2 regions of the Streptomyces sp. NPDC046379 genome follow, and region 2 is predicted to be linked to the other one. Evidence: riboswitches for the same ligand, from Rfam matches in the RefSeq annotation. Region 2 holds a riboswitch; the other holds the start of a gene.

Region 1 (9,553 bases), on a different contig from region 2:
CAAGGTCATCGGCAAGCCGCAGGATCTGGAACCGGCGCTCAACATCCCGGGAGGCGTGGTGCAGACGCTCGAGAAGGAGCAGGCCACCGTTAGTGTGGAGCGGTCGGACAAGATCGTCGTGGACGCCTTGCGAGCGGTGAAGCGACCTGACTACGCTCGGTCGTCCTCCCAGTGAACCGGGGGTGCATGGCGGACGTCCGGCGAGGGCATGAGGTTGCGGGGGGTCGACGCACCGATCGGGTGGTGCGTGGTGGAAACTGTCTGGTGGATACGGACGTTGTGAGGATGTCCGGGTCGGCCAGTGTGTGCAATCAGGGTTCGTCCTGCCCCACGGGCGGGTCTGTTTCGGTCAAGGGGAATCGCCCGTGAAGTTGTTTGCGAAGTTGTTCGGCAAGAGCACGCGAGAGGGCAGCGGCAACGCCACCGCCCGTCATCGTGCGCAGCCCGACGCGGAAGGCCAGCGCCCGCTGTTCCGGGACCAGGTGGCCGGTCCGGGCGGTGACGGCCCCGGCGCGTCGTCCGTTGACCCTGCCCAGGCCGGCGGCATAGGTTTCGGCCAACCGTCGAGTACGGGTGGAGGGTTTTCCATGCCGGCGCTGGTGTGTACGAGGTGCGGTAACCGGAACCCGGAGACGAGCCGCTTCTGCTCCAACTGCGGTGCGCCGCTGCGTGCCGGAGCTGCCGCCGAGCGCCCTTCCGAGACGACTTCCACGATCTCCATCAGCGGTCTCGAGGCCTACGACGCCGAGGCCACCGGCCAGACGCCGATGCCGACGCTCTCCGCCGAGGCGCAGGCCGCGGTGGACGCGCTGCCGCTGGGCTCCGCGCTGCTGGTGGTGCGCCGCGGCCCGAACTCGGGCAGTCGTTTCCTGCTGGACAGCGACCTGACCACGGCGGGCCGTCACCCGCAGAGCGACATCTTCCTGGACGACGTCACGGTCTCGCGGCGGCACGTGGAGTTCCGGCGCGGTCCGGACGGTTCGTTCACGGTGGCCGACGTGGGCAGTCTGAACGGTACCTACGTCAACCGCGAGCGGATCGACCAGGTCGCCCTGTCGAACGGTGACGAGGTGCAGATCGGCAAGTACCGGCTGGTGTTCTACGCGAGCCGGCAGGGCATCTGACCCTCCCCGGACGCTTGTCCGGGGGGAACAGGGAAGGTCCATGCGTCACTCACCGAGCGGCGGCGCCGGGCACGGCGCCGCCGCCGCGGACAGCGGGCTGATGAGTATCGGCACGGTGTTGAACGTGCTGCGCGAGGAGTTCCCGGAAGTCACCATCTCGAAGATCCGCTTCCTTGAATCGGAGGGGCTGATCGAGCCGCAGCGGACCCCGTCCGGGTATCGCAAGTTCAGCGCCGGCGACGTCGAGCGGCTCGGGCATGTGCTGAGGATGCAGCGGGACCACTATCTGCCGCTCAAGGTGATCCGCGAGCAGCTCGAGGCGCTGGAGCGCGGTGAGGACGTACGGCTGCCCGTGGTGGGGCGGCAGCGGGACGCCGACGGTGCGCCGGAGGCTTTCGACGGGCCGACGGCGGCGCGCATCGGGCGGGCCGAGCTGCTGGCCGCCGCCGGGATCGACGAGCGGGAACTGGCCGAGTGGGAGTCGTACGGGCTGATCGCCCCGCTGGCCGAGGGCGTGTACGACGCGGAGGCGGCGACCGTGGCGGCGCTCGTCGCCGAGCTGGGCCGGTTCGGGATCGAGCCGCGGCACCTGCGGGTGATGAAGGCCGCCGCCGACCGCGAGGCGGGGCTGGTGGACCAGGTCGTGGCCCCGCTCCGGCGGCACCGCAACCCGCAGACGAGGGCGCACGCGGAAGCGCGGGCCAAGGAGCTGGCGGGCCTGACGGTGAAGCTGCACGCGGCGCTGGTGCAGACGGCACTGGGCGTACGGCTGCCCTGACCGGAGCCGGATTCCGGGGGCGCCGGACGGGGCGCGGGCGCCACCGGTCGCGAGGGGCTCTTGACCCGGCCCGACTACCCAAACGTCCCGGGCACGGCCTAGGGTTGCTGTGTGAACGAGCTCGATGTCGTAGGTGTCCGGGTGGAAATGCCCTCCAACCAACCGATCGTGCTCCTGCGCGAAGTGGCAGGTGACCGTTACCTCCCCATCTGGATCGGTCCGGGGGAGGCGACGGCGATCGCCTTCGCCCAGCAGGGCATGGCCCCCGCACGACCGCTGACCCACGACCTGTTCAAGGACGTGCTGGAGGCCGTCGGCCAGGAGCTCACCGAAGTGCGCATCACGGACCTGCGTGAAGGCGTCTTCTACGCGGAGCTGGTCTTCGCCAGCGGCGTGGAGGTGAGCGCCCGCCCCTCCGATGCCATAGCGCTCGCCCTGCGCACCGGCACGCCGATCTACGGCAGTGACGGGGTGCTGGACGACGCGGGGATCGCGATTCCGGACGAGCAGGAGGACGAGGTGGAGAAGTTCCGCGAGTTCCTCGACCAGATCTCGCCCGAGGACTTCGGCACCAGCAACCAGTGAGACGGTCCGCCGGGCGGCTTCCGCCCGGCAATTGCCGGGGGCGAGTGAGAGCGTCCTGCGGCCCCCCGTCTGCGCATTCGGCTAGCCTTTCCCCGCGGTGGGGTGCGGGAAACCACTCCTAGGGTGATTATCACTCGGCGTGCCGAGTGTGGCGATCGTTGACGCACCCTTGGTGACTGCCTACCGTCGAGAAGGCAGGTCAAGGACGGAGGTCGGCGTGAGAAGCAGCGGCGACGGTACGGCTGGGGGTGCCCCCGGACGCGGTCTGGGGGAGAGCGGACCGTACCCGCTTCACGGCAGGACGGCCGATCACGCTGTGCAGCGACCGACGGCCGTTCCCGGCGGCGGAGGGGCGGCGCCCATGGCGTCCGAACAGATCGGCTACCGCGGGCCCACGGCCTGCGCGGCCGCCGGCATCACCTATCGGCAGCTCGACTACTGGGCCCGCACCGGCCTGGTCGAGCCGAGTGTGCGGCCCGCCCACGGGTCCGGCACGCAGCGTCTGTACAGCTTCCGGGACGTTGTCGTCCTGAAGATCGTCAAGCGGTTCCTGGACACCGGGGTGTCGCTGCAGAACATCCGCACGGCCGTGCAGCACCTCAGAGAACGCGGTTTCCGCGACCTGGAGCGGATGACGCTGATGAGCGACGGCGCCACCGTCTACGAGTGCACCTCCCCGGACGAGGTCCACGCGCTGCTCCAGGGCGGTCAGGGCATCTTCGGGATCGCGGTCGGGGTCGTGTGGCGGGACGTGGAGAACGCACTGTCCCAGCTGCACGGCGAGCGCGTCGACACCGGCGAGACCCTCGTCGGCGCCAACCCCGCCGACGAGCTGGCGCGGCGGCGGAGCAACCGCGCCGTCTGAGGGCCCCGATTGTCAGTGGCGTGGGGCAGCATCGAAGATGTGAGAGCCGCGCCGACGATCCTGCACCTCGACATGGACGCCTTCTTCGCCTCGGTGGAGCAGGCGTCCAAGCCGAGCCTGCGCGGGAAGGCCGTCATCGTGGGCGGACTCGGTCCCCGCGGTGTGGTGGCGACGGCGTCGTACGAGGCCCGGGTCTTCGGGGTGCACTCGGCGATGCCGATGGCACAGGCCCGCCGGCTGGCGCCCAACGCCGCCTATCTGGTGCCCCGCTTCGCGGTGTACCGGTCGATCAGCGACCAGGTGATGGCGCTGTTGCGGGAGCTGTCGCCGCTGGTGGAGCCGCTCAGCCTGGACGAGGCGTTCGTGGACCTGGAGGCCGGGGGAGCCGCCCGGGACGCGCGGTCGGCGCGGGTCGCGGGCGAGAAGCTGCGGGCGGACATCCGCGCCGTCACCGGACTGACCGGTTCGGTCGGGCTCGCCGCCTCCAAGATGCTCGCGAAGATCGCCTCGGAGCGCGCCAAACCCGACGGGCTGGAGCTGATCGAGCCGGGCACCGAGCGGGCGCTGCTCGGACCGATGCCGGTGCGGACGCTCCCCGGAGTGGGCCCCGCGACGGGGGACCATCTGCGGAGGGCCGGGATCACCACGGTCGGGGAACTGGCCGAGGCCGGCGAGGACGAACTCGTCCGGCTGGTCGGCAAGGCACACGGGCACGCGCTGTACGCCATGGCGCTGGCGCGCGACGAGCGGCCCGTGGTGGCCGAGCGGGAGACGAAGTCGGTGTCCGTGGAGGACACCTACGACGTGGACATCCACGACCGGCTCCGGGTGGGGCTGGAGGTGCAGCGGCTGGCGGACCGGTGCGTGCGGCGGCTGCGGGGCGCGGGGCTGTCGGGGCGGACGATCGTGCTCAAGGTGCGCCGGTACGACTTCTCCACGCTGACCCGGTCCGAGACGCTGCGTGGCCCCACGGACGATCCGGCGGTGGTGCGGGAGGCCGCGGCGCGGCTGCTGGACTCGGTGGACACGACGGGCGGCGTGCGGCTGCTGGGCGTGGGGGTCAGCGGCCTCGCCGACTACACGCAGGAGGACCTGTTCGCGCAGGCCGCGGGGCCCCTGGCGGACGTGCCGGACGAGGACGCGGTGCCGGAACCGGAACAGGGCGTCGCCGAGCCGGCCGAGCGGCGCTGGCCCGCCGGGCACGACGTGCGGCACGCCGAGCACGGGCACGGCTGGGTGCAGGGCAGTGGACTGGGCCGGGTGACCGTGCGGTTCGAGACGCCCGGCTCGGAGCCGGGGCGGGTGCGGACCTTCCGTACCGACGACCCCGCGCTGGAGCCGGCGGATCCGCTGCCGCTCGTGCCGCGAAGACCCGAGGCAGGTCAGGAGTCGTCGGAGCCGGCGAGTCTGCCGAAGTCGTGGTCCGGGAGCGGGGGAGGGGCGGCCACGTCGAGTCCGTAGTGGTGGTAGAGCCGCAGCTCCTGTTCCGGGGACAGGTGTCGGCCGACGCCGAGGTCGGGAGCCCTCCTGATCAGGGCGCGGTCGTAGGGGACGTGCAGGCTGCCGTCGATCAGTTCGCTGGGCTCCAGCGGGACGAACGCGTCGCGGCTGAACAGGCCGGTGCGTATGGCCGCCCACTCCGGTTCGCCGGTGGCGTCGTCGAGGTACACCTCGTCGATCGTGCCGATCCTGGCGCCGGTGCGGTCGAACGCCTTGCGGCCGATCAGGTTGCGCGGATCGATGTCGGTCTGCACGGTCCCTCCTCATGGTCGCAACTCGTTCGTCAGCACTACGAAAGAGCACATTGGGGAAGGCGGCCACTCGAGGGACCCCGCGCCGGGCTCGCTGGTAGTCTGGCAAGTGGCTGGCGACCCCGTGCGGGAGAGTCCTCCGACCACCGTCGGAGGCGCCGAAGGAGCAAATCCTCCCCGGAATCTCTCAGGCCCCCGTACCGCACGGACGAGGTCACTCTGGAAAGCAGGACAGGCGCCGCCGGCGTCCGTCCTCACCGACGGTGAAAGCCGGACGTCCTCGGGCGGCCCGGTGAAGCTCTCAGGTCGAGATGACAGAGGGGGAGGCCGTCGGGGTACCCGTGCCGGGGTGCCCCCCGAAGGTCGCGTCAGACCAGGAGGCCTCCGCAGATGACCGCCCACCGCATCCCGCTCGCCGAGCTCGAACAGGGCATCCCCTTCGAACAGCGCCACATCGGGCCCGACCAGGAGGCCAGGGCGAAGATGCTCGCCCAGGTGGGCTACGGCTCCCTGGACGAACTGACCGCCGCCGCCGTCCCGGACGTGATCAAGAACGCCGACCGGCTGGAACTGCCGGACGCCCGCACCGAGGCCGAGGTGCTCGCCGAGCTGCGTGCGCTCGCCGACCGCAACCAGGTCCTGGGCTCCATGATCGGCCTCGGCTACTACGGCACCTTCACCCCGCCGGTGATCCTGCGCAACGTCATGGAGAACCCCGCCTGGTACACGGCGTACACGCCCTACCAGCCCGAGATCTCCCAGGGGCGGCTCGAGGCGCTGCTGAACTTCCAGACGATGGTCGCCGACCTCACCGGTCTGCCCACCTCCGGCGCCTCGCTGCTCGACGAGGGCACGGCCGCTGCCGAGGCCGTCGCGCTGTCCCGGCGCATGGGGCGGAACAAGAAGGGCCTCTACCTCGTCGACGCGGACGCGCTGCCGCAGACCGTCGCGGTGATCCGGACCCGCTGCGAGCCGGTCGGCGTCGAAGTCGTCGTCGCCGACCTGAGCCAGGGCATCCCCGCCGAGATCGCCGAGCGGGAGATCAACGGCGTCCTCCTCCAGTACCCGGGCGCCTCCGGGGCCGTACGCGACCTCAAGCCCGTCATCGACCAGGCGCACGACCTGGGCGCGCTGGTCACCGTCGCCGCCGACCTGCTGGCGCTGACGCTGCTGAAGTCGCCGGGCGAACTGGGCGCGGACATCGCGGTCGGCACCACGCAGCGCTTCGGCGTGCCCATGGGCTTCGGCGGGCCGCACGCCGGCTACATGGCGGTGCGCGAGCAGTTCGCCCGCAGCCTGCCCGGCCGTCTGGTCGGCGTGTCCGTCGACGCCGACGGCAACCGCGCCTACCGCCTCGCGCTGCAGACGCGTGAGCAGCACATCCGCCGCGAGAAGGCCACCAGCAACATCTGCACCGCCCAGGTGCTGCTCGCCGTGATGGCGGGCATGTACGCCGTCTACCACGGCCCCGAGGGTCTGAAGGGCATCGCCCGGCGCACCCACCGGTACGCCGCCGTCTTGGCGGCCGGGCTCAACGGCGGCGGCGTCGAGGTCGTGCACGGCGCCTACTTCGACACCCTGACCGCCCGCGTCCCCGGCCGTGCCGCCGAGGTCGTAGCCGCCGCGCGCGAGCAGGGCGTCAACCTTCACCTCGCCGACGCCGACCACGTCTCCGTCTCCTGCGACGAGACCACCACCCGGGCCCACCTGAGCGCCGTGTGGAACGCCTTCGGCGTCGAGGGCGACGTCGAGGCGCTGGACGCGGCCACCGAGGACGCGCTGCCGCAGGCGCTGCTGCGCACCGACGCCTACCTGACCCACCCGGTGTTCCAGCAGCACCGCTCCGAGACCGCCATGCTGCGCTACCTGCGCAGGCTCGCCGACCGCGACTACGCGCTCGACCGGGGCATGATCCCGCTGGGCTCCTGCACCATGAAGCTCAACGCCACCACCGAGATGGAGCCGGTCACCTGGCCCGAGTTCGGTCAGTTGCACCCGTTCGCGCCGGCCGAGCAGGCGCAGGGCTACCTCACGCTCATCCGCGAGCTGGAGGAACGTCTCGCCGAGGTCACCGGCTACGACAAGGTGTCGCTGCAGCCCAACGCCGGGTCGCAGGGCGAGCTGGCCGGGCTGCTGGCCGTGCGCGGCTACCACCGCGCCAACGGCGACGAGCAGCGCACCGTCTGCCTGATCCCGTCCTCCGCGCACGGCACCAACGCCGCCAGCGCCGTCATGGCCGGGATGAAGGTCGTCGTCGTCAAGACCGCCGACGACGGCGAGATCGACGTCGAGGACCTGCGGGCCAAGATCGAGCAGCATCGCGACCAGCTGGCGGTGCTCATGATCACCTACCCCTCCACGCACGGCGTGTTCGAGGAGCACGTCGCCGACATCTGCGCCCGGGTGCACGAAGCCGGCGGCCAGGTCTACGTCGACGGCGCCAACCTCAACGCCCTGGTCGGCCTGGCCAAGCCCGGCCACTTCGGCGGCGACGTCTCGCACCTGAACCTGCACAAGACGTTCTGCATCCCGCACGGCGGCGGCGGTCCGGGCGTCGGCCCGGTAGCGGTGCGCGAGCACCTGGCGCCGTACCTGCCGAACCACCCGCTGCAGCCCGAGGCCGGCCCCGCGACCGGCGTCGGCCCGATCTCCGCCGCTCCGTGGGGTTCCGCGGGCATCCTGCCCATCTCCTGGGCGTACGTCCGCCTGATGGGCGGCGAGGGCCTGAAGCGGGCCACGCAGGTGGCCGTCCTCAGCGCCAACTACATCGCCAAGCGTCTTGAGCCGCACTACCCCGTGCTCTACACCGGCCCCGGCGGGCTGGTCGCGCACGAGTGCATCATCGACCTGCGCCCGCTGACGAAGGCGACCGGCGTGAGCGTCGACGACGTCGCCAAGCGGCTGATCGACTACGGCTTCCACGCGCCGACGATGTCGTTCCCGGTGGCCGGCACGCTCATGATCGAGCCCACCGAGTCCGAGGACCTCACCGAGCTGGACCGGTTCTGCGACGCGATGATCGCCATTCGCGCGGAGATCGAGAAGGTCGGCTCGGGCGCGTGGCCGGCCGACGACAACCCGCTGCGCAACGCCCCGCACACCGCGGCGGCGCTGGGCGGGGCGTGGGAGCACGCCTACAGCCGCGAGGAGGCGGTCTTCCCCGGCGGCGTCGTCGCCGCCGACAAGTACTGGCCGCCGGTGCGCCGGATCGACCAGGCCTTCGGCGACCGGAACCTCGTCTGCTCCTGCCCGCCGCTGGACGCCTACGAGGACTGAGAAGGCCTGTCGACCGCGGCCGTGGTTCAGGCCGGGTAGGCGTGGGTCTGGGTGGCCTTGACGGCCGCCCAGACCATGGCGCCGGGATGCAGGTCCAGCTCGGCCGCGGCGACCGCGGTGAGGTCGGCGGTGAGCGTGAGCTCGCCGGTCAGGGCCGCGCGGATCTGGTCGCCGTGGGTTTCCAGGCCGCTGACCTCGCAGCGCCACAGGTTGCGGGCGCTGGAGCCGGCGGGCCGGTCGCGGTGGAGGGTGACGGCGGCCGGCGGGAAGGCCACGAAGGCGGGGCCGCGCAGGTCCTCGGTGGTGGTGACGGCGGGGCCGTCCGGGTCGAGGCGGACGGTGTGGCCGTCGGCGGTGCCCCGGTAGAGGTTCAGGCCGACGAGCTGGGCCACGTAGTCGGTGCGCGGCCTGCGGGCGATCTCGGCGGGCGTGCCCTCCTGGACGACGCGGCCGTGCTCGACCACGACCAGCCGGTCGGCCAGCACCATGGCGTCCAGCGGATCATGGGTGACCAGCACGGCGACCGCCTCGAAGCCGACCAGGTGACGGCGGAGCTGGGCGCGCACCTCCAGGCGGGTGCGGGCGTCGAGGGCGGCCAGGGGTTCGTCCAGCAGCAGTAGCCGTGGGCCGGTGGCGAGGGCGCGGGCGAGGGCGACGCGCTGCGCCTGGCCCCCGGACAGCCGGCGGGGCTTGGAGGCGGCGTGCTCGGCGATGCCCATCCGCTCCAGCCAGGCGGCGGCCTGGGCGCGGGCCTCGGCCTTGCCCGCGCCGTGGCAGCGCGGCCCGAAGGCCACGTTGTCGAGGGCGCTCAGATGCGGGAACAGCAGGTAGTCCTGGAAGACGACGCCCACCGGCCGCGACTCGGGCGGTACGCGGTCCAGGTCGGCGCCGTCGAGCCGCAGGTGACCGCCGGTGAGCGGGGTGAGACCGGCCAGCGCCCGCAGCGCGGTGGTCTTGCCGGCGCCGTTGGGGCCGAGGAGGGCGACGACGTCGCCGGGCGCCGCGGTCACGGCCACGTCCAGGCGGAAGGAGCCGCGGTCGACGACCAGGCGGGCGTCCAGGCCCCGGGTGTGCCGCGGTGTCGTACCTGCGTCGGTCATGGCGTCGTCATCCAGCGGTCGCGCAGGCCAGCCAGGACCGCGATCGAGACGGCCAGCAGGACCAGGCTGAGGGC
Region 2 (9,553 bases):
TTCGAGCAGGGCTTCCACCCCAAGGACGTCGTGGGCGGCCAGTACGACGTCGAGAAGTACGTCCTCGTCAACCAGCCCTCGCCGTACGTCTCCACGACGTACGACCACGACCTGTACAAGACCTGGTACAAGTCGGGCTACAACTACTACATCGACGCCCCCGGCGGCATCGACGTCAACAAGACGATCGGCGACACCCACAAGTGGGCCGACCAGGTCGAGGTCGCCTTCCCCGGCGGCGTCGCCCGCGAGTACGTCATCGGCGTCTGCCCGGTCGACAAGCAGACCAAGACCGAGATCATGGACGACTGCCGGAGCAACCCGCACTACAAGCCCTGGCACTGAGCCGCCCGGGTCCGCCCGTTAGTCTGACCTGCGTCAGTACGACCAGTAGGACGATTCAGCGGGAAAGACGAGGGGCGGACCGGTGGCGGACATCGAGGAAGCGCGCAAGCAGTTCGAGCGGATCGACACGGACGGCGACGGCTACATCACGGCCGCCGAGTTCAAGACCGCTCTGGCGCAGGGGGGCGACTGGAACGTCACCGAGGCGGTCGCCGAGGCCGTCATCGGCAGCCGGGACCTCAACGGCGACAAGGTGCTGTCGTTCGACGAGTTCTGGGCCCACCTGAACAAGTGACGCGACCGGAAGGGGCGTCCACCGCGCGGTCGGCGCGGGTGGACGCCCCTTCGGCATGAATGTCGCGCGCCCGGAATAGCGGGACGACCCCCGGAGTTGACGCACCCTGACAGACGTATGCATGTGCATTCAATGAAGGGGTCGGACATGAAGATCGGCATCATCGGCGCGGGCAACATCGGCGGCAACCTCACCCGGCGGCTCACCGCCCTCGGGCACGACGTCTCCGTCGCCAACTCGCGCGGTCCCGAGACCCTGACCGCGCTCGCCGAGGAGACCGGCGCGACGCCGGTCCGGGTCGAGGAGGCGGCGCGGGGCGCGGAGATCGTCGTCGTCACCGTCCCGGTCAAGGCGGTCCCGGACCTGCCCGCCGGGCTGCTGGACGGGGCGGCCGAGGGCGTCGCGGTGATCGACACCGGCAACTACTACCCGCGCGAGCGCGACGGCCGGATCGCCGAGATCGAGGACGGGGGCATCACCGAGAGCCGCTGGACCGAGCGCCGCATCGGCCACCCGGTGATCAAGGCCTTCAACGGCACCTACGCCCAGGACATCCTCGACCGCCCCCGCCCGGCCGGCGACCCCGAGCGCATCGCCCTCCCGGTGGCCGGCGACGACGAGGCCGCCAAGGCCAAGGTGCGGGCGCTCATCGACGAACTGGGCTTCGACACGGTCGACGCGGGCGGCATCGACGACAGCTGGCGCCAGCAGCCGGCCACGCCGGTGTACGGACTGCGCGAGGGCGTGGACGGCGTGACCAAGGCGCTGGCGGCGGCGTCCCCGGAGCGCACGCCGGAGTTCCGCGGCTGACCCGCCGCACCCGTCCGGGTCAGGCGTCGCCGGCCCACTCCCGCAGGGCCTCCTTGCTGGAGAAGCCGGCGACGTTCTTGTCCACCGGGTCGTCCGTGTACTGGTGGAAGCGCCACTTCGCCTTGATCCGGGGCTTGCCCGCGGTGACGTAGTCGGCGATCCACAGGCCGTCGCCGGCGTACGACGTCGTGTCGATGTTCAGCCAAAAGTGCCGATTGCAGTACAGGACGACCCGGTTGTCCGGCCGGAGTTCCTTCACCTTCCGGATGAAACGGTCCTTCTCGGAGTTGGAGGCGTGGGTGCCGTCGCTGGTCGTCTCCCAGTCGACGGCCAGGATGTCGCCCGGGCGGTCCGGGGCCTTGCTCACGAAGAACTCCGCCTGCGCGGTGAGGTTCCCGGGCCACAGGAAGTGATAGAAACCGACGACCAGCCCGGCGTCGCGGGCCCGCTCGGTCTGTGCGGCGAGCTTCGGGTTCACGTAGGTGCGTCCCTCCGTCGCCTTGACGAAGACGAAGGAGAGGCCCTCGGTGCCGTAGGTGCTGGACTGGAAGGAACTGACGTCAATGCCGCGGAGCATGGACACTCCCAAAGGGACGAAACGGGCCGTGCGTTGATGTATGCCCCGTATCGGCGGCGCCGACGCGGCCGGGCGCCGGCCGCCTGTCAGCCCGCGGGCTCGATGCGCAGCACGGCGGTGGCGCCGCGGGTCCCGACGACCTCCAGGCTCATGACGTCGTTGAGGGTCGCCACGGTCCCCCGCGAACAGCGCAGCCCGACGCCGCCACCGCCCGCCGACGACACCCCGCCGCCGCCGGAACAGCCCGAGACGCTGTAGCCCGACCCCGTCAGCGGCGCGGTCATCTCGACCGTCCCGCCGGTGATCCTCTTCACCTCGATCGGCCCGAGGCCGTACCGCACCGGCACGTTGACGACGTCCCCCACCCCGACCTCGATCTCGCACGTCCCGTCGGCGCACGGCCCGGTCGGGGAGGGCGACGGGGTGGGGGTCGGCGCGGGAGGGGCGGACGTGGGCGGGGCGGAAGCACTGGGACGACGGGTGGAACCGTCCGCGCCTGCCGGGGAGTTCGAGGAGTCCCGGGAGCACGACGTGAGAGCGGCCAGGAGGACGGCGGCGAGAACGACGGGCGGGGTGCTGCGCATCATGGCGCCATACGACCACACACCGGGCGGGACCCCTCCCGGCGACGGCTCAGCACTCGATGATGTTCACCGCGAGCCCGCCGCGCGCCGTCTCCTTGTACTTCACGCTCATGTCCGCGCCGGTCTCCTTCATCGTCTTGATGACCTTGTCCAGGGAAACCTTGTGCGAGCCGTCGCCGCGCATGGCCATGCGGGCCGCGGTCACCGCCTTGACCGCGGCCATGCCGTTGCGCTCGATGCAGGGGATCTGGACCAGGCCGCCGACCGGGTCGCAGGTGAGGCCGAGATTGTGCTCCATGCCGATCTCGGCCGCGTTCTCGACCTGTTCGGGCGTGCCGCCCAGCACCTCGGCCAGCGCGCCCGCCGCCATCGAGCAGGCCGAGCCGACCTCGCCCTGGCAGCCGACCTCGGCCCCGGAGATGGAGGCGTTCTCCTTGAAGAGCATGCCGATCGCGCCGGCGGCGAGCAGGAAGCGGACCACGCCGTCCTCGTCGGCGCCGGGCACGAAGTCGAGGTAGTAGTGCAGGACCGCCGGGATGATGCCGGCCGCGCCGTTGGTCGGGGCGGTGACCACCCGGCCGCCGGCGGCGTTCTCCTCGTTCACCGCCATCGCGTAGAGCGTGATCCACTCCATCGCGTGCGCCAGGGGGTCGCCCTCGGCGCGGAGCTGGCGCGCGGTCATGGCGGCCCGGCGGCGCACGCGCAGGCCGCCCGGCAGGATGCCCTCGCGGGACATGCCGCGCGCCACGCACTCCCGCATCACCCGCCAGATCTCCAGCAGGCCCGCGCGGATCTCGTCCTCGGTGCGCCAGGCGCGCTCGTTCTCCAGCATCAGGGAGGAGATGGACAGACCGGTCTCGCGGGTCAGGCGCAGCAGTTCGTCGCCGGTGCGGAAGGGGTACTTCAGCACCGTGTCGTCCAGCTTGATGCGGTCCGCGCCGACCGCGTCCTCGTCGACGACGAAACCGCCGCCCACCGAGTAGTACGTCTTCGACAGCAGTTCCGCGCCCGAGGCGTCGTACGCCCACAGGGTCATGCCGTTGGCGTGGTACGGGAGGGTCTTGCGGCGGTGCAGGACGAGGTCGTCGTCGTAGGAGAAGGCGATGTCGTGGGCGCCGAGGAGGCGGAGGCGGCCGGCGGAGCGGATCGCCTCGACGCGTTCGTCCGCCGTCTCGACGTCCACCGTGCGCGGCGAGTCGCCCTCCAGGCCGAGCAGCACCGCCTTGGGGGTGCCGTGGCCGTGGCCGGTCGCGCCGAGGGAGCCGTACAGCTCCGCGCGGACGGAGGAGACGGCGTCCAGGAGCCCTTCGCCGCGCAGGCGGCGGGCGAACATGCGGGCCGCGCGCATGGGTCCGACCGTGTGCGAGCTGGACGGGCCGATGCCGATCGAGAACAGGTCGAAGACCGAGATGGCCACGGGGACTCCTCAGGGGCGGGGTGGTGCGGGGGCGGCGGTGCACGGGGGTGGTGTGCGCCGCCGGGGTGAGGCGCCCGGTGGGGCGCCTCACCGCGGGAACGTCCGGCTGCCCGGCGGTCAGCCGCCGAGGCCGGGGTAGAGCGGGTGCTTGTCGGCGAGGGCCGTCACCCGCGCCTTGAGGGCCTGCGCGTCGTACGACGGCTTGAGCGCCTCCGCGATCACGTCCGCGACCTCGGCGAAGTCGTCGGCCGTGAAGCCGCGGGTGGCCAGGGCGGGCGTCCCGATGCGCAGACCGGACGTCACCATGGGCGGGCGCGGGTCGTTCGGGACGGCGTTGCGGTTGACCGTGATGCCGACCTCGTGGAGCCGGTCCTCGGCCTGCTGCCCGTCCAGCTCGGAGTCGCGCAGGTCGACCAGGACCAGGTGCACGTCCGTGCCGCCGGACAGGACGGAGACGCCGTGCCCGGCGACGTCCTCGCGCACCAGGCGCTCGGCGATGATCCGGGCGCCCTCCAGCGTGCGGCGCTGGCGCTCCTTGAAGTCCTCGCTCGCCGCGACCTTGAAGGCGACCGCCTTCGCCGCGACGACGTGCTCCAGCGGGCCGCCCTGCTGGCCGGGGAAGACCGCGGAGTTGATCTTCTTGGCCAGTTCGGCCGTGGACAGGATCACGCCGCCGCGGGGGCCGCCCAGCGTCTTGTGGGTGGTCGTCGTCACGACGTGGGCGTGCGGCACCGGGTTGGGGTGCAGGCCCGCCGCGACCAGACCGGCGAAGTGCGCCATGTCGACCATCAGATACGCGCCGACCTCGTCGGCGATCCGGCGGAACGCGGCGAAGTCCAGCTGCCGCGGGTACGCCGACCAGCCCGCGACGATCAGCCGGGGCCGGGACTCCTTGGCGAGGCGCTCCACCTCGGCCATGTCCACGCGGCCGTCGTCACCGACGTGGTACGCGACCACGTCGTAGAGCTTGCCGGAGAAGTTGATCTTCATGCCGTGGGTCAGGTGCCCGCCGTGCGCGAGGTTCAGGCCCATGATCGTGTCGCCGGGCTTGAGCAGCGCGAACATCGCGGCGGCGTTGGCCTGCGCGCCGGAGTGCGGCTGCACGTTGGCGTGCTCGGCGCCGAACAGCTCCTTGACCCGGTCGATGGCGATCTGCTCGACCACGTCGACGTGCTCGCAGCCGCCGTAGTAGCGGCGGCCCGGGTAGCCCTCGGCGTACTTGTTGGTGAGGACCGAGCCCTGGGCCTCCATGACCGCGACCGGGGCGAAGTTCTCGGAGGCGATCATCTCGAGGGTGGACTGCTGGCGGCGCAGCTCGGCGTCGACGGCGGCGGCGACGTCCGGGTCCAGCTCGTGCAGGGGGGTGTTCAGAAGCGACATGTCGGCGTTGGCTCCTCAGCCGGCGATGTGGGCGTCGTACTCGTCGGCGGAGAGCAGGTCGGCCGGCTCCTCCGCGACGCGCACCTTGAACAGCCAGCCGCCCTCGAAGGGCGCGGAGTTCACCAGCGACGGGTCGTTGACCACGTCCTCGTTGATCTCGGTGACCTCGCCGGCGACGGGGGAATACAGTTCGCTGACCGACTTGGTCGACTCCAGCTCACCGCAGGTCTCGCCCGCGGCGACCGTGGAGCCCACGTCGGGGAGCTGGGCGTAGACGACGTCGCCGAGCGCGTTCGCCGCGAACGCGGTGATGCCGACCGTCGCGACGCCGTCCTCGGCGGCCGACAGCCACTCGTGCTCCTTGCTGTAGCGCAGCTGCTGGGGGTTGCTCATGGCCTGGATTCTCCTGTACGCGTGGGACTGCGGATGAACGGGGGACTGCGGAAACCGCTGCTGAGCAGGGTGAAGGCGGGCGGAGTCGCATGCGGACCGGCACATGCGGACCACGCCTCAAGTGTTACTTCCGGCGCTTGTGGAACGGCAGCGCCACGACCTCGTACGGCTCGTGACTGCCCCGGATGTCCACGCCGACACCGGGCGTGCCCGGCGCCGCGTGCGCGGGGTCGACGTACGCCATGGCGATCGGCCGGCCCAGCGTCGGCGAGGGCGCGCCGGAGGTGACCTCGCCGATCACCTCGCCGCCCGCGACCACGGCGTACCCGGCGCGCGGCACCCGGCGGCCCTCGGCGACCAGGCCGACCAGGACCCGCGGCGGGTTCTCCTCGGCGCGGGCGGCGGCCGCCAGCAACGCCTCGCGCCCGACGAAGTCACCCTCCTTGCCGAACTTCACCACCCGGCCGAGACCGGCGTCGAAGGGGGTGAGCGCGGTGGTCAGCTCGTGCCCGTACAGCGGCATGCCCGCCTCCAGGCGCAGCGTGTCACGGCAGGACAGCCCGCAGGGGACCAGGCCAGCGCCCCGACCGGCCTCGGTCAGCGCCTGCCACAGGGCGACGGCGTGCCCGGGGCGCACGAACAGCTCGAAGCCGTCCTCGCCGGTGTAGCCGGTGCGCGCAATCAGCGCCGGGACGCCCGCGACCGTGCCGGGCAGTCCGGCGTAGTACTTCAGGCCGTCGAGATCGGCGTCGGTCAGCGCCTTGAGGATGCCGGGGGACTCGGGGCCCTGCACGGCGATCAGCGCGTAGGCGTCCCGGTCGTCGCGCACCTCGGCGTCGAAGCCGGCGGCGCGCTCGGTGAGGGCGTCCAGCACGACCTGGGCGTTGGAGGCGTTGGCGACGACCATGAACTCGGCCTCGGCGAGGCGGTAGACGATCAGGTCGTCGAGAATGCCGCCGTCGGCCCGGCAGATCATCGTGTAGCGGGCGCGGCCGACGCCGACGGAGGCGAGGTCGCCGACCAGGGCGAAGTTCAGCAGGGCGGCGGCGCCGGGGCCGGTGACCGTGATCTCGCCCATGTGGGAGAGGTCGAACAGGCCGGCGCGGGTGCGCACCGCGAGGTGCTCGTCGCGCTCGGAGCCGTAGCGCAGGGGCATGTCCCAGCCGGCGAAATCGGTCATGGTCGCGCCCAGTTCGCGGTGCAGGGCGTCGAGGGCGGTGCGACGGGGTACGGAACTGCTCATCGGACGGATGTCTCCCGGGGCGATGGGGGGACCTCCCGTGCGAGCTCATTCGAGCATGGGGGAGGGCGAGGTCGTTCCTCCCCATCTGTCATCGGAACCTGAGAGGTTCGCCATGACCGTGACCGGTCACTGGCTTGCACCTTGGGTGGGACCACCGCGCACGGCGGCGGCCCGCTTTTCAGATGTGCCTCGCCCGTGCGGTAACGGTGCCTGAGAGATTCAAGGGAGGGACTTGCTCCTTCGGCGTCCCAGCGCCGGTGGCGGCTGGGAACTCTCCCGCGCGGATTCAAACGGCCGGTATGCAGTTGGCGCGCACATCATTGCACGCATCGCCGGTTCGCGGCAGGCTGCGATCTGTAACCGTGCTGTGGCACCACGAGTACGAAAACACGAGACACCGCGGATTACCTTCTCTTTACACTCGACGGGGACGGGAACTCGTGAACCGCCCCAGGGGAGGACGATCACGGTGAACAGGACCACGGCCTACGCCGCCGGCTCGCCCGTCGCGCTGCCCCGGCAGCCCGCCGCGTCCGCGGGGGAGGCGTGCGTCCCCGCGCCGGTCGTCCGCGACCTGCGCGAGCGGGCCGGACGCAGCCCGCACGCACTGCTCTTCGGTCCCGGCGACCTGGTCGTGGTCACCGGTCTGCCCGGCAGCGGCAAGTCCACCCTGATGCGCCGGACCGTCAAGGCGGTCCGCATCGACTCCCAGGACACCCGCGACCGCTGGGACCGCCGCATGCCCGGCTTCCTGCCGTACGGGCTCTACCGGCCGCTGGTGCGCCTCGCCCACTACGCCGGGCTGCGCCGCGCCCTGCGCACCGGCGAGGGCATCGTCGTCCACGACTGCGGCACCCAGGCCTGGGTGCGCGCCTGGCTGGCCCGCGAGGCCCGCCGCCGGGGCGGCACGCTGCACCTGCTGTTCCTCGACGTCACCCCCGAGCAGGCGCTGGCCGGGCAGCGCGAGCGCGGCCGGGGCGTCTCCCGCTACGCCTTCCGCCGCCACCGCCGCGTCGCCGCCCGCCTCCTCGCCCGAGTCGAACGGGGCGCCCTGCCGCCCGGCTGCGTCTCGGCGGTCCTCCTCGACCGCGACGCGGCGAACACGCTGCGCCGGATCGGGTTCACGGGCTGAGGACGGGGGCCCGGGCGGGGCCGGGAATCGCGGCGTCCGCCACCGGGCTGTTCGCGGTCGCACGCCGGGCCGTGCCGCGTATACCGGGGCGTATCGCGTATACCGGGGCCGGGCCGTGCTCGCCGGGCCGGGCCGTGCTCGCCGGGCCGGGGCGTGCTCGCCGGGCCGTGCCGTGCTCGCCGTGCCGCGCACGCCGGGCCGGGCCGCGCACGCCGGGCCGGGCCGCGCACGGCCGGCCGCGCGATGGCCGGGGCGGGGCCGGGAGCGGGCGTTCCACGGTCGCCGGGGCGGGGCCGGGAACCGACGGCGGCGGGCCGGCGCAGGTTCGCGGACCGGGGTTTCGCGGTGTCCGGGACGGGGTCTGGACCGGGCAGTTTCCCGATGGCCGGGAATGGGGCCGGGGCACGAGAACTCCGCGGTGGTCGGCGCCCGACGCCGGGGGTCTGCGACCGGGGCTTCGTGACGGCGGGCCCCCGGCGCCGGCGGCCGTGGGCCGGGGGCTTCCCGGCGGTGGGCGCCGGGGGTCGCGGGCCCGGGGCCCGGCCCGCCGGACGGTAGCCTTTCAGCCGGACCAGTAGTTCTCGGCAGGCGGTAGGCAGATGGACTTCCCGGCGGACTTCTCCGCGGACATCCCGGCGCAGGCGCACCCCCATCCGCACGGCGGATGGCCCGGCAACGAGCTGGAGGAGGTGCTGTCCGCGTCCCTCGGCGTCCCCACGGCCGGCGCCCGGATCGTCGAGGTGCTCGGCCGCAGCTTCGTCTGGGTGCCGCTGCCCAACGGCGGCGGACCCGACAGCGGCCCGCTGGACCTGCCCACCATGGAGATCGCCGGCCAGGCGTACGTGCCCGTGTTCAGCTCCGAGGAGCAGTTCCGCCAGGTCGTCGGCGCGCACATGTCGTACACCATCGCCCCCGCCGTCGAGTTCGCGCGCGGACTGCCCCCGCAGGCCGGCATCGCCGTCAACCCCGGCGGCGTCGTCGGGATCCCGCTGCCGCCGCCCGCGGTGGCCGAACTGTGCCGGGCCGGGCGCACCCCCCTGGACGGGCCCGCGAGCGGCGGCCGGGTCCGGCTGTTCGAGCCGGACTGGCAGGACGACCCGGTCGACTTCCTCTCCGCCGCCTCCGCCGAGTTCGAGGGCATCGGCGTGGTCCGCACCGCCCGCCGCTGCCTGGCCGCCATCGAGACCGCCGACCCCGTGATGTTCGTCGGCGTCGAACTCACCGCCTGGGAGGGCGACCTGCGCGCCCTGCCGCTGGACGCCCTCGGCCGCGCCCTCGGCCGGGTCCCGGTCCGCTGGCCGGTGAACCTGGTCCTGCTGGACGTCACGGACGACCCCGTCGGCCACTGGATGCGCGAGCGGGTGCGCCCCTTCTATA

What was found. A riboswitch is a leader RNA that binds a small molecule or an ion and turns the genes downstream of it on or off. The one in region 2 is predicted to bind glycine.
Region 1: linked by a shared signal. The riboswitch ahead of gcvP (aminomethyl-transferring glycine dehydrogenase) and the one ahead of gcvT (glycine cleavage system aminomethyltransferase GcvT) in region 2 are both predicted to bind glycine.

The regions. Positions count from the first base shown of each region.
Region 1 covers NZ_JBVJFP010000016.1:150,485-160,037, reverse strand. Annotated here, with positions in the region: gene ACZ6KF_RS26510 (DUF881 domain-containing protein) at 1-175, shown strand, start outside; gene ACZ6KF_RS26505 (FHA domain-containing protein) at 258-1,124, shown strand; gene ftsR (transcriptional regulator FtsR) at 1,165-1,902, shown strand; gene ACZ6KF_RS26495 (bifunctional nuclease family protein) at 2,014-2,487, shown strand; gene ACZ6KF_RS26490 (MerR family transcriptional regulator) at 2,705-3,352, shown strand; gene ACZ6KF_RS26485 (DNA polymerase IV) at 3,392-4,813, shown strand; gene ACZ6KF_RS26480 (PRC-barrel domain-containing protein) at 4,735-5,106, opposite strand; glycine riboswitch at 5,221-5,316, shown strand; glycine riboswitch at 5,317-5,431, shown strand; gene gcvP (aminomethyl-transferring glycine dehydrogenase) at 5,494-8,379, shown strand; gene ACZ6KF_RS26470 (ABC transporter ATP-binding protein) at 8,406-9,479, opposite strand; gene modB (molybdate ABC transporter permease subunit) at 9,476-9,553, opposite strand, start outside.
Region 2 covers NZ_JBVJFP010000010.1:275,880-285,432, reverse strand. Annotated here, with positions in the region: gene ACZ6KF_RS19775 (ADP-ribosyltransferase) at 1-345, shown strand, start outside; gene ACZ6KF_RS19770 (EF-hand domain-containing protein) at 428-640, shown strand; gene ACZ6KF_RS19765 (NADPH-dependent F420 reductase) at 773-1,450, shown strand; gene ACZ6KF_RS19760 (glycoside hydrolase family 25 protein) at 1,470-2,027, opposite strand; gene ACZ6KF_RS19755 (hypothetical protein) at 2,114-2,614, opposite strand; gene ACZ6KF_RS19750 (L-serine ammonia-lyase) at 2,661-4,028, opposite strand; gene glyA (serine hydroxymethyltransferase) at 4,146-5,408, opposite strand; gene gcvH (glycine cleavage system protein GcvH) at 5,424-5,801, opposite strand; gene gcvT (glycine cleavage system aminomethyltransferase GcvT) at 5,926-7,044, opposite strand; glycine riboswitch at 7,120-7,232, opposite strand; glycine riboswitch at 7,233-7,333, opposite strand; gene ACZ6KF_RS19730 (AAA family ATPase) at 7,514-8,176, shown strand; gene ACZ6KF_RS19725 (enhanced serine sensitivity protein SseB) at 8,776-9,553, shown strand, end outside.